Regions from separate parts of the Serratia grimesii genome, predicted to be linked through region 2. Evidence: predicted binding sites of a transcription regulator. Region 2 holds the regulator's gene; the other holds the start of a gene.
The links. Region 2 encodes LexA, which represses DNA repair genes until DNA is damaged. Its sites were predicted from a motif close to TNCTGTATGTACATACAGNA; they were not measured.

Region 1: mutH (DNA mismatch repair endonuclease MutH) is a predicted target of LexA. The motif match lies at 2,572-2,591, and genes of this name have one in related genera.

Annotation. Positions count from the first base shown of each region.
Region 1 is NZ_LT883155.1:4,149,389-4,153,815, forward strand. Features, by position in the region: gene ptsP (phosphoenolpyruvate--protein phosphotransferase) at 1-1,387, opposite strand, end outside; gene rppH (RNA pyrophosphohydrolase) at 1,400-1,927, opposite strand; gene mutH (DNA mismatch repair endonuclease MutH) at 2,624-3,310, shown strand; gene SGBXF1_RS19510 (TerC family protein) at 3,405-4,121, shown strand; gene SGBXF1_RS19515 (YgdI/YgdR family lipoprotein) at 4,296-4,427, shown strand, end outside.
Region 2 is NZ_LT883155.1:4,677,127-4,681,553, forward strand. Features, by position in the region: gene zur (zinc uptake transcriptional repressor Zur) at 1-262, shown strand, start outside; gene SGBXF1_RS21825 (CsbD family protein) at 356-565, opposite strand; gene dinF (MATE family efflux transporter DinF) at 831-2,171, opposite strand; gene lexA (transcriptional repressor LexA) at 2,273-2,881, opposite strand; gene SGBXF1_RS21840 (diacylglycerol kinase) at 3,003-3,371, opposite strand; gene plsB (glycerol-3-phosphate 1-O-acyltransferase PlsB) at 3,521-4,427, shown strand, end outside.

The DNA of each region.
Region 1 (4,427 bases), 530 kb from region 2:
TGCGATACAGGCCAACGCCGTCGACCCGCCCACCCAGCAATTGTTCGTGTTCCGGGCTAAGACCCGCGTTAAGCATTACCTGAACTCGTTCACCACTTTTGAGTTGGGCCGGCTGCTCAACGTCGTCTTCAGCCAGCTTGCTTAATTCCTGCTCTTCGCTGATCAGCCGCTGGTATTCCTGAACAAGTACCGGTTCAGGATCAACCAGCAGTTCACCGCGATAACCATCGACAATCAGCAGCCGCTGGCTGAGCAGCGCAGGCTGAATATCGGCCCCCATCACCGTCGGCACGCCCATCGCGCGAACCAATATCGCCGCATGGGAGTTGGCAGCACCGTCACGCACGACGACACCTACCAGTCTGTCCTGCGGCATTTCGGCCAACAGGGTGGCGGTCAGTTCATCTGCCACCAACACAAAACGCGCAGGCCACTGAGTGGCGCCTTGGGTGGTGTCGTCGAGGTGGAACAATAGGCGTTGGCCAAGTGCACGCAGATCGCTCGCACGCTCGCGCATGTAGGTGTCTTGTAAACTGGCGAACTGCGCAGCAAAGACTTCAATCACCTGTTTAACCGCCCATTCAGCCACAGAGCCGGCATCAATTTCGGCAAAGAGTTCGCGCTTAAGACGGGCGTCGTTCAACAGGTGAGAGTAAAGATCGAAGATCGCCGCGCTCTCTTTTTGCGAGCTGGCGGCAAAGCGCTTGCTGAAGCGACGGAATTCCGCCCCAGCTTCTTCAAGCGCCTGAGTCAGACGTTCCCGTTCGCTCGCGGTATCGAGTGTCGAGGCCTTATAAACTTGATCGAGAGATGGCTGGCTGCTGTCTTGCCAGCCTTCCGCTACCGCCACGCCCGGCGATGCCGCCAGTGCACGAATACGCGTCTGACGATATTGACCAAAAATAGCGTTAAGCTGTGACTGCGAGAGGATCCCGGCCATCTGCGTGGCAAGCGTCACCATGAAGGATTCTTCGCTTTCGTCAAACTGACGTAGCTCACGCTGCTGCACTACCAGCACGCCCAGCAACTGACGGCGATGAATGATAGGCACGCCGAGGAAGGATCGGAAACGATCCTCCTTCACCTGAGGAATGTATTTGAAGCTGGGGTGACTTTGCGCGTCTGCCAGGTTAATCGGCTCCGCACGACGCCCGACCAACCCGACTATACCTTCATCAAATGCCAACGCGATGGCACGCCCACGCGGTTTTTTTAACCCGCGTGTCGCCATCAGGTAATAGCAACGGCGGTCGTTGTCCGCCAGATAGATGGAACAGACTTCCGTATCCATTGCCAGACAGGTTTCATTAACCAAAAGATCCAGCGCATCTGTCAGACTGGCCGCCGCGGCCACCTTCTCAACAATTTCTCGCAAGCGCGTGAGCATAGTCGGCTTAACTTAACCTCTCTTCCGGCGATAAGCGGGGGTCTGCCGCTGTGCTGCCTGCTCCTGCATTGGCATCACGGTCACGGCGAATTCTTTCATCACCCGGCGGTATACGTCACGTTTGAACGACACCACCTGGCGCACCGGATACCAAAAACTCACCCAGCGCCAGCCGTCAAACTCCGGCGTGCTGCTGCGTTGCATATTGATATCAGCGTCATTGCACATTAACTGCAACAGAAACCATTTCTGCTTTTGGCCGATACAAACCGGCTTTGTGTCCCAACGCACCAAACGTTTTGGCAATTTATAGCGCAACCAGTTGCGGGTTGAGGCCAGGATACGCACATCCTTTTTACTCAGCCCCACTTCTTCGAACAGCTCACGGTACATTGCCTGTTCTGCGGTTTCACCAGGGTTAATCCCACCTTGGGGAAACTGCCAGGAGTGTTGACCGTAACGGCGAGCCCACAGGACTTGCCCCTGACGATTACAGATTACGATACCAACATTCGGGCGGTAGCCATCATCATCGATCACCGGACTACCTCGATAAGCTTAAATTCGCATAGATACCCTGATTGTTTCACACAAGCTACAGGCGGTAAACCACTGCTTTGCGGCCCTGCAAACCGGATAACATTGGGATAACTCACAGATAATGGCAAAGTTATAAACATGTGGGGCCATTTCACCCCGGTTTTATTCACTTTTTCTGTGGATAGGTGTGTGAAGAACTCAAGGGATAAGCCGGTAAAACTCTGGGGAGCTCAAAAACCAAGAAAAAATAAAAATCACATTAATCGTTTTAAAATAAGCAATTACAGCCTTATCAACAGACATGTATAGAGTAAAAATGTGATCTATGTCCGCTTAGGATCCGACGCTGGCGAAAGATCCACCAACGTCGTTTTTATCCACAGATTATTCGCGTAAGTTACGCACAAAACGGACAATTTCGCAAAAAAGTGCCCACGTCAAGGCTGTAAATCGAACCAGTGATCGGCAAAAATTTGGGTTATCCCATAAATCTGTGGATAAATAGGTGTAAGATCCTGTTTATTGTCGGTGGCTTCTGGTGCACAAGCGTCGTCAGGAATTTTTCCCCCGCCATGCGTCAGAAAAAAAGTCATGAAAAATCATGCTACTATTATTCTTTTCCCCAGCCGTTTCCGACAAAAGTTATCTGTGTACAAATGCAGTACGTTTTTCAACCAAATCTAACAGGCTTGTATTATGGCGTTTTTATCTCCTCTGCCCCCTCCTCCAGAAAATGAGCAACAGCTGTTTGAACGGGCGCAGCAGCTAGCCGGTTGTAGTCTGGGTGAACTGGCCGAGCGTGCACAGCTGGCTATCCCCAATGACCTAAAGCGTGATAAAGGTTGGGTTGGCATGCTATTGGAGCAATACCTTGGTGCCATGGCTGGCAGCAAACCAGAGCAGGATTTCCCCGAGTTGGGTATTGAGTTAAAAACGATCCCGATAGATGCCACCGGTAAACCACTGGAGACCACCTTCGTCTGCGTTGCCCCTTTAACCGGCAATAGCGGTGTAACCTGGGCCAGCAGCCACGTACGCTATAAACTGGCGCGCGTATTGTGGATCCCGGTTGAAGGTGAACGGCAAATCCCGCTGGCACAACGTCGCATCGGTTCACCCTTGTTATGGAGCCCGAATGCTGCTGAAGAAGAGATGCTACGCCGTGACTGGGAAGAACTGATGGATTTGATCGTGCTCGGCCACGTTGAACGGATCACGGCCCGGCACGGGGAAGTACTGCAACTGCGGCCCAAGGCAGCCAACAGTAAAGCGCTAACCGAAGCCATCGGCGAGCACGGTCAGCCGATCCTCACCTTGCCGCGCGGCTTTTATCTGAAAAAAAGCTTTACCGGCGCATTATTGGCAAGACATTTTTTCATCTGATCACTTTTGTTTAGACCGCGTTTAGCTAACGGTGTCGCCGTATCAATAAACGGGTATAATTCAGCCTTGGCTTTTTATTAAGGTGTGCTGGGCAATGTTCGAGTGGATTGTGGATCCCAATGCCTGGTTAGCGTTAGGTACGCTGACCATTCTTGAGATCGTTCTGGGTATTGATAACATTATTTTCCTTTCCCTGGTGGTGTCCAAACTGCCTAAAGCGCAACAGAACAAAGCGCGCCGTATCGGCTTGGCGGGTGCAATGTTAATGCGACTGGGGCTGCTGGCCTCTATCGCTTGGGTGATCCGTCTGACCCATCCGCTGTTTACCGTGATGGAACACAGTATCTCGGCACGCGATCTGATCCTGCTTCTGGGCGGGCTGTTCCTGATTTGGAAAGCCAGTAAAGAGATTCATGAAACCATCGAAGGCTCAGAGGAAGAACACAACACGAAAGTGCACGGTTTCCTCGGTGCCATCGTACAAATTATGCTGTTGGATATCATTTTCAGTCTGGACTCGGTGATCACCGCAGTGGGTCTGTCTGACCACCTGTTTATCATGATGGCGGCAGTGGTCATTGCTGTTGGCGTCATGATGTTTGCCGCCCGCCCGATTGGCGAGTTTGTTAACCGCCACCCTTCGGTGAAAATGCTGGCGCTGGCATTCCTGATCCTGGTCGGCTTCACGCTGATGCTGGAAAGTTTCCAGATACATGTGCCTAAAGGCTACATTTACTTTGCGATGTTCTTCTCAATGTCGGTCGAAGCGCTCAATTTGATGCGCAGCAAGAAAAAGCAGGTATCTGAGTAATTCCTCTGCGGGAGCGTGCAAAAGCCGCTCCCGCAATACTGTCTGCCTTCCTCCCTACCGTTCCACCCTACTTTCTCTTACAGAGATAAGGACTTATCCGAAACACGGCACATCTATAGTTTGCTAATCTAAGAAGAGACTTCTTTTCTGCATACATAAACGAGGATCGGCAGGATGAAAAAGTGGGTAATGGCAGTTTCTGCACTGGTTATCGCCGCCGGGTTGGCGGGATGTTCCAGCGATTACGTCATGGCAACTAAAGACGGCAATATGATCCTGACCCAGGGTAAACCGGAAATCGACAAA
Region 2 (4,427 bases):
CTACGTGCTGTGTCATCACTTTGAACAACCGATGCATACTTCCGCGCTGTTTATTTGTGATCGCTGCGGTCAGGTGACAGAACGCACGACTGAAGGGATCGAAGATACGCTGCAAAAACTGGCTAAAGAGTCGGGTTTTGTCCTGCGTCATAGCGTAGTGGAAGCACACGGTCTGTGCGTCGCCTGCGTTGAAGTAGAAGCTTGCGACAGCAAGCATGATTGCGGCGAACATGACCATAGCATTGCTATCAAGAAGAAATAAGCGGGGTTAGCAGGCACCTCCCTGTGTCTGCAGACTTGGCGTCAAGGGGGGAGACACCAAGCTTCTGGCCGCAATCTGCTGCTGCCTATCGCTCTACCAGCGATATTTGTTGTGATCTTCCCAAGACTTCACTTCTTTTTCGGCCGCCTCTTTCTGGTAGCCATAACGCTCTTGGATTTTACCGACAAGCTGTTCGCGTTTCCCTTCGATGACCGTCAGATCGTCATCGGTCAGCTTGCCCCATTTTTCCTTCACTTTCCCTTTAAACTGCTTCCAGTTACCGTCGGCTTGATCTTTGTTCATAGTATCTCCGTTAACCTGTGGTGAATCAGTTTCAGATCCTGCTGGCCGAGGAGAATCCCCGTTCACTTCGCCAGCCACATGATTAATTATAGAAGCAGATAGCGACAAACAAATAAAAACCAGAATTAAAATCCATTTTTAAATCAAAAATAAGAAAAAAACGCCAACAAACAACTTCCTATGCGACATTATTCGCAGGCGATAATATGTAACAAAATACAAATTAAAACATAAATGAATTTTATGTTTTAGTGAGAAAATCACATCATTGCGCGGTTGAAAACCAGCTGCCGCGCAGCCTGTGACGGTGCCAAATCCATCCAAGCGCGATGCCACGCAGCGCAAGAAAGACCGCCAGCGCCAACCATAATCCATGGTTGCCCAAGACAGGCACGCTTAACAGCGTCAAGCCGTAGCCCGCAGCCGCTACGGCCATGCTGTTACGCATTTCTGCGCCGCGAGTTGCACCAATGAACATGCCATCCAGTAAATAGCACCACACCCCTACCAGCGGGAGCACCACCTGCCAAGGCAGATAGTCTCTCGCCATCGCGCGCAGTTCTGGCAGCGAGGTCAATGCCGCAATGATTTGCTGCCCGGCAAACGCATAAACCACACCAAAGGCCAGCGCCACCAAACAGGCCTGTCGGCAAGCAGCCCGCCACACCTTGCGCAATTGGCTATCATCGCGTGCGCCATAGGCATGACCAGAGTGCGCTTCTACCGCGTAGGCAAAACCATCAAGCGCATAAGCGGTAAAGGTCAGTAAATTCATCAGTACCGCATTGACTGCCACTACGTCACCGCCAAGTCTGGCACCGAAGATAGTCAACGATGCCAAGCACAGCTGCAGCAACAGTGAGCGCAACATAATATCGCGGTTCAGCGCGAGCAGACGCCGGAGGTTTCCGCGCCAGGCATGGCGCAACATGGGTACCGAAATACCGCGTATGCGCATTACACGCCAGGACAGCCATAGCCCCAGCAGCAGCGTGGCATATTCAGACAAAGCCGTCGCTGTCGCCGCCCCCTGAACATTCCACCCCAGCCCCATCACCAGCCAGATATCCAGTACGATATTTAATAGATTACCGACAATCAGCAGAACGACCGGCGCCCGCACGTATTGCACGCCAAGCAACCAGCCCAAGATCACCATATTTGCCAATGCCGCTGGCGCGCTCAGCCAACGGATTTCAAGAAACAACCGTGCCTGCTCAAGCACCGCGTTATCGCCGCCGACAATATGCAGTGCCGTATTGATCAACGGATGGCGTAGCAACACGATAGCGACACCGGCCAATACCGCCAGCAACAGCGGTTGCATAAAGGCGCGTGCCAATCCCTGCGGGTTTTGTGCGCCCAACGCCTGTGCCGTCAACCCGGTGGTACTCATGCGCAAGAACAGCAGCAGCATAAACAGGAAGCTGGTGGCCATCGCGCCAACCGCCACGCCCCCCAAGTAAATCGGACTATCCAGGTGGCCAATGACCGCTGTGTCGACCAACCCAAGCAGTGGCACAGTGATATTGGAAAAGATCATCGGTAGCGCAAGACGCCACAAGGCTTTATCGGTATCGCTGGTAAAAGCAGAAATCAGGCGCATAGTGAAATGTTCCCGTGGCAGTGCGGTTTTAATCAGTCAGAAATGACATCGCCCCAGAGCTGGGGCGATTTAAATCAGAGAACGATGTTCGGGCGTGGGGATTAAACCCAGTCGCCATTGCGGATCACACCGACCGCCAGACCTTCAATGGTGAAATTCTGCTGGCGCAGATCAACCACAATCGGTTGGAACTCACTGTTTTCTGGCAGCAGTTCAACGACATTGCCGTGTTTTTTCAGACGCTTAACTGTGACTTCGTCTTCAATACGCGCCACAACGACCTGGCCGTTACGTACGTCCTGAGTTTTATGTACCGCCAGCAGGTCGCCGTCGAGAATACCGATATCACGCATCGACATACCGTTAACCCGCAGCAAGAAATCTGCACTCGGTTTGAATAAGGAAGGATCCACTTTGTAGTGCCCTTCGATATGCTGTTGCGCCAACAGCGGCTCACCAGCGGCCACGCGGCCAATCAGCGGTAAACCTTCTTCATCTTCCATCAGCAAACGAATGCCGCGCGACGCACCAGAGACGATCTCGATGACGCCTTTACGCGCCAATGCTTTCAGGTGTTCTTCTGCAGCATTTGGCGAGCGGAACCCCAGACGCATGGCGATTTCGGCGCGCGTTGGCGGCATGCCAGTGGACGAAATATGATCGCGAATCAGATCATAGACCTCTTGCTGTCTGGTAGTTAGTGCTTTCATTCCGCCCCCTGTTTGTTTATACAGTCTTGCTGTGAGTATATACAGGTAAGTGCGGCTTGGGAACCGAAGAATGAATAAAAATCAGGGATTAGCGACCCATGTCGCAACAGGGCCACCCCACTCAGGCAAAGTGCTGCCAGAGTACCGAGCCCCAGACAAACAGTGCCAAAATAATTGCCAGTGAAACTGCCGCCGACCCCATATCTTTCGACCGGCCCGAAAGCTCATGATGTTCAGTACCCACCCGATCGACAATCGCCTCAATCGCGCTGTTGAGCATCTCGACGATCATCACCAGCAGCACCGATCCGATCAGTAAAATGCGTGCTATCGCACCCACGTCCAGCCAAATCGCCAGTATGATAGCCAGCACGGTCGCCACCAGTTCTTGGCGGAATGCAGCTTCATGCTGCCAGGCAGCGGAAAAGCCTTTATAAGAGTAGCCGGCGGCTTTAATAATACGGGTCAGGCCGGTTGCTTGGTTTGCCATGTTTTTTAGTGCCTTTCACAGAGGTAAGTCATAATTAAAGAGTCTAGGCCAGGAAATGCTTCCGGCTCTCGGTTTTCCAACACCACAGATCTGCTACCCGGTTTCTGGTATGCTTGCGGCGCATTGCTAACAAGAGGCTTCACGTTGTTATGTCAGGTTGGCGTAAAATTTATTATAAACTATTGAATTTACCACTCAAATTGTTGGTAAGAAGTAAGGTTATCCCTTCAGATCCGGTCACGGAGTTAGGGTTGGATCCCTCACGGCCGATTTTGTATGTTTTACCTTATAATTCCAAGGCGGATTTACTGACGCTACGCACCCAGTGCCTGGCGCAGGATCTGCCCGATCCCCTCAATCCGCTGGAGATAGACGGTACCGTGCTGCCTAGCCACGTGTTTATTCACGACGGCCCGCGCGTATTCCGCTACTACACACCGAAAGAAGAGTCAGTAAAACTGTTTCACGACTATCTGGATCTGCACCGCAGTAATCCGGATCTCGATATTCAGATGCTGCCTGTTTCAGTGATGTTTGGTCGTTCTCCAGGCCGCGAAGGCCATGGCACGCCGCATCTGCGCCTGCTTAACGGTGTACAGAAGTTCTTTGCCGTGTTGTGGCTCGGCCGCGACAGCTTTGTGCGTTTCTCCAACACCGTTTCGCTGCGTCGCATGGCGACGGAACACGGCACGGACAAAACCATCGCACAAAAACTGGCGCGCGTAGCACGAATGCACTTCTCGCGTCAGCGTCTGGCAGCCGTTGGCCCAAGCCTGCCGGCCCGTCAGGACCTGTTCAACAAACTGTTGGCGTCCAAAGCGATCGAGAAAGCAGTCGAAGACGAAGCGCGCAGCAAGAAAATTTCCCATGAGAAAGCCCAGCAGAACGCCATTGCGCTGATGGAAGAAATCGCTGCTGACTTCTCATATGAAACTGTGCGCCTTTCCGACCGCGTGTTGAGCTGGACCTGGAACCGGTTATATCAAGGTATCAACGTCACCAACGCCGAACGCGTGCGTCAGTTGGCACAAGACGGCCATGAGATCGTTTATGTGC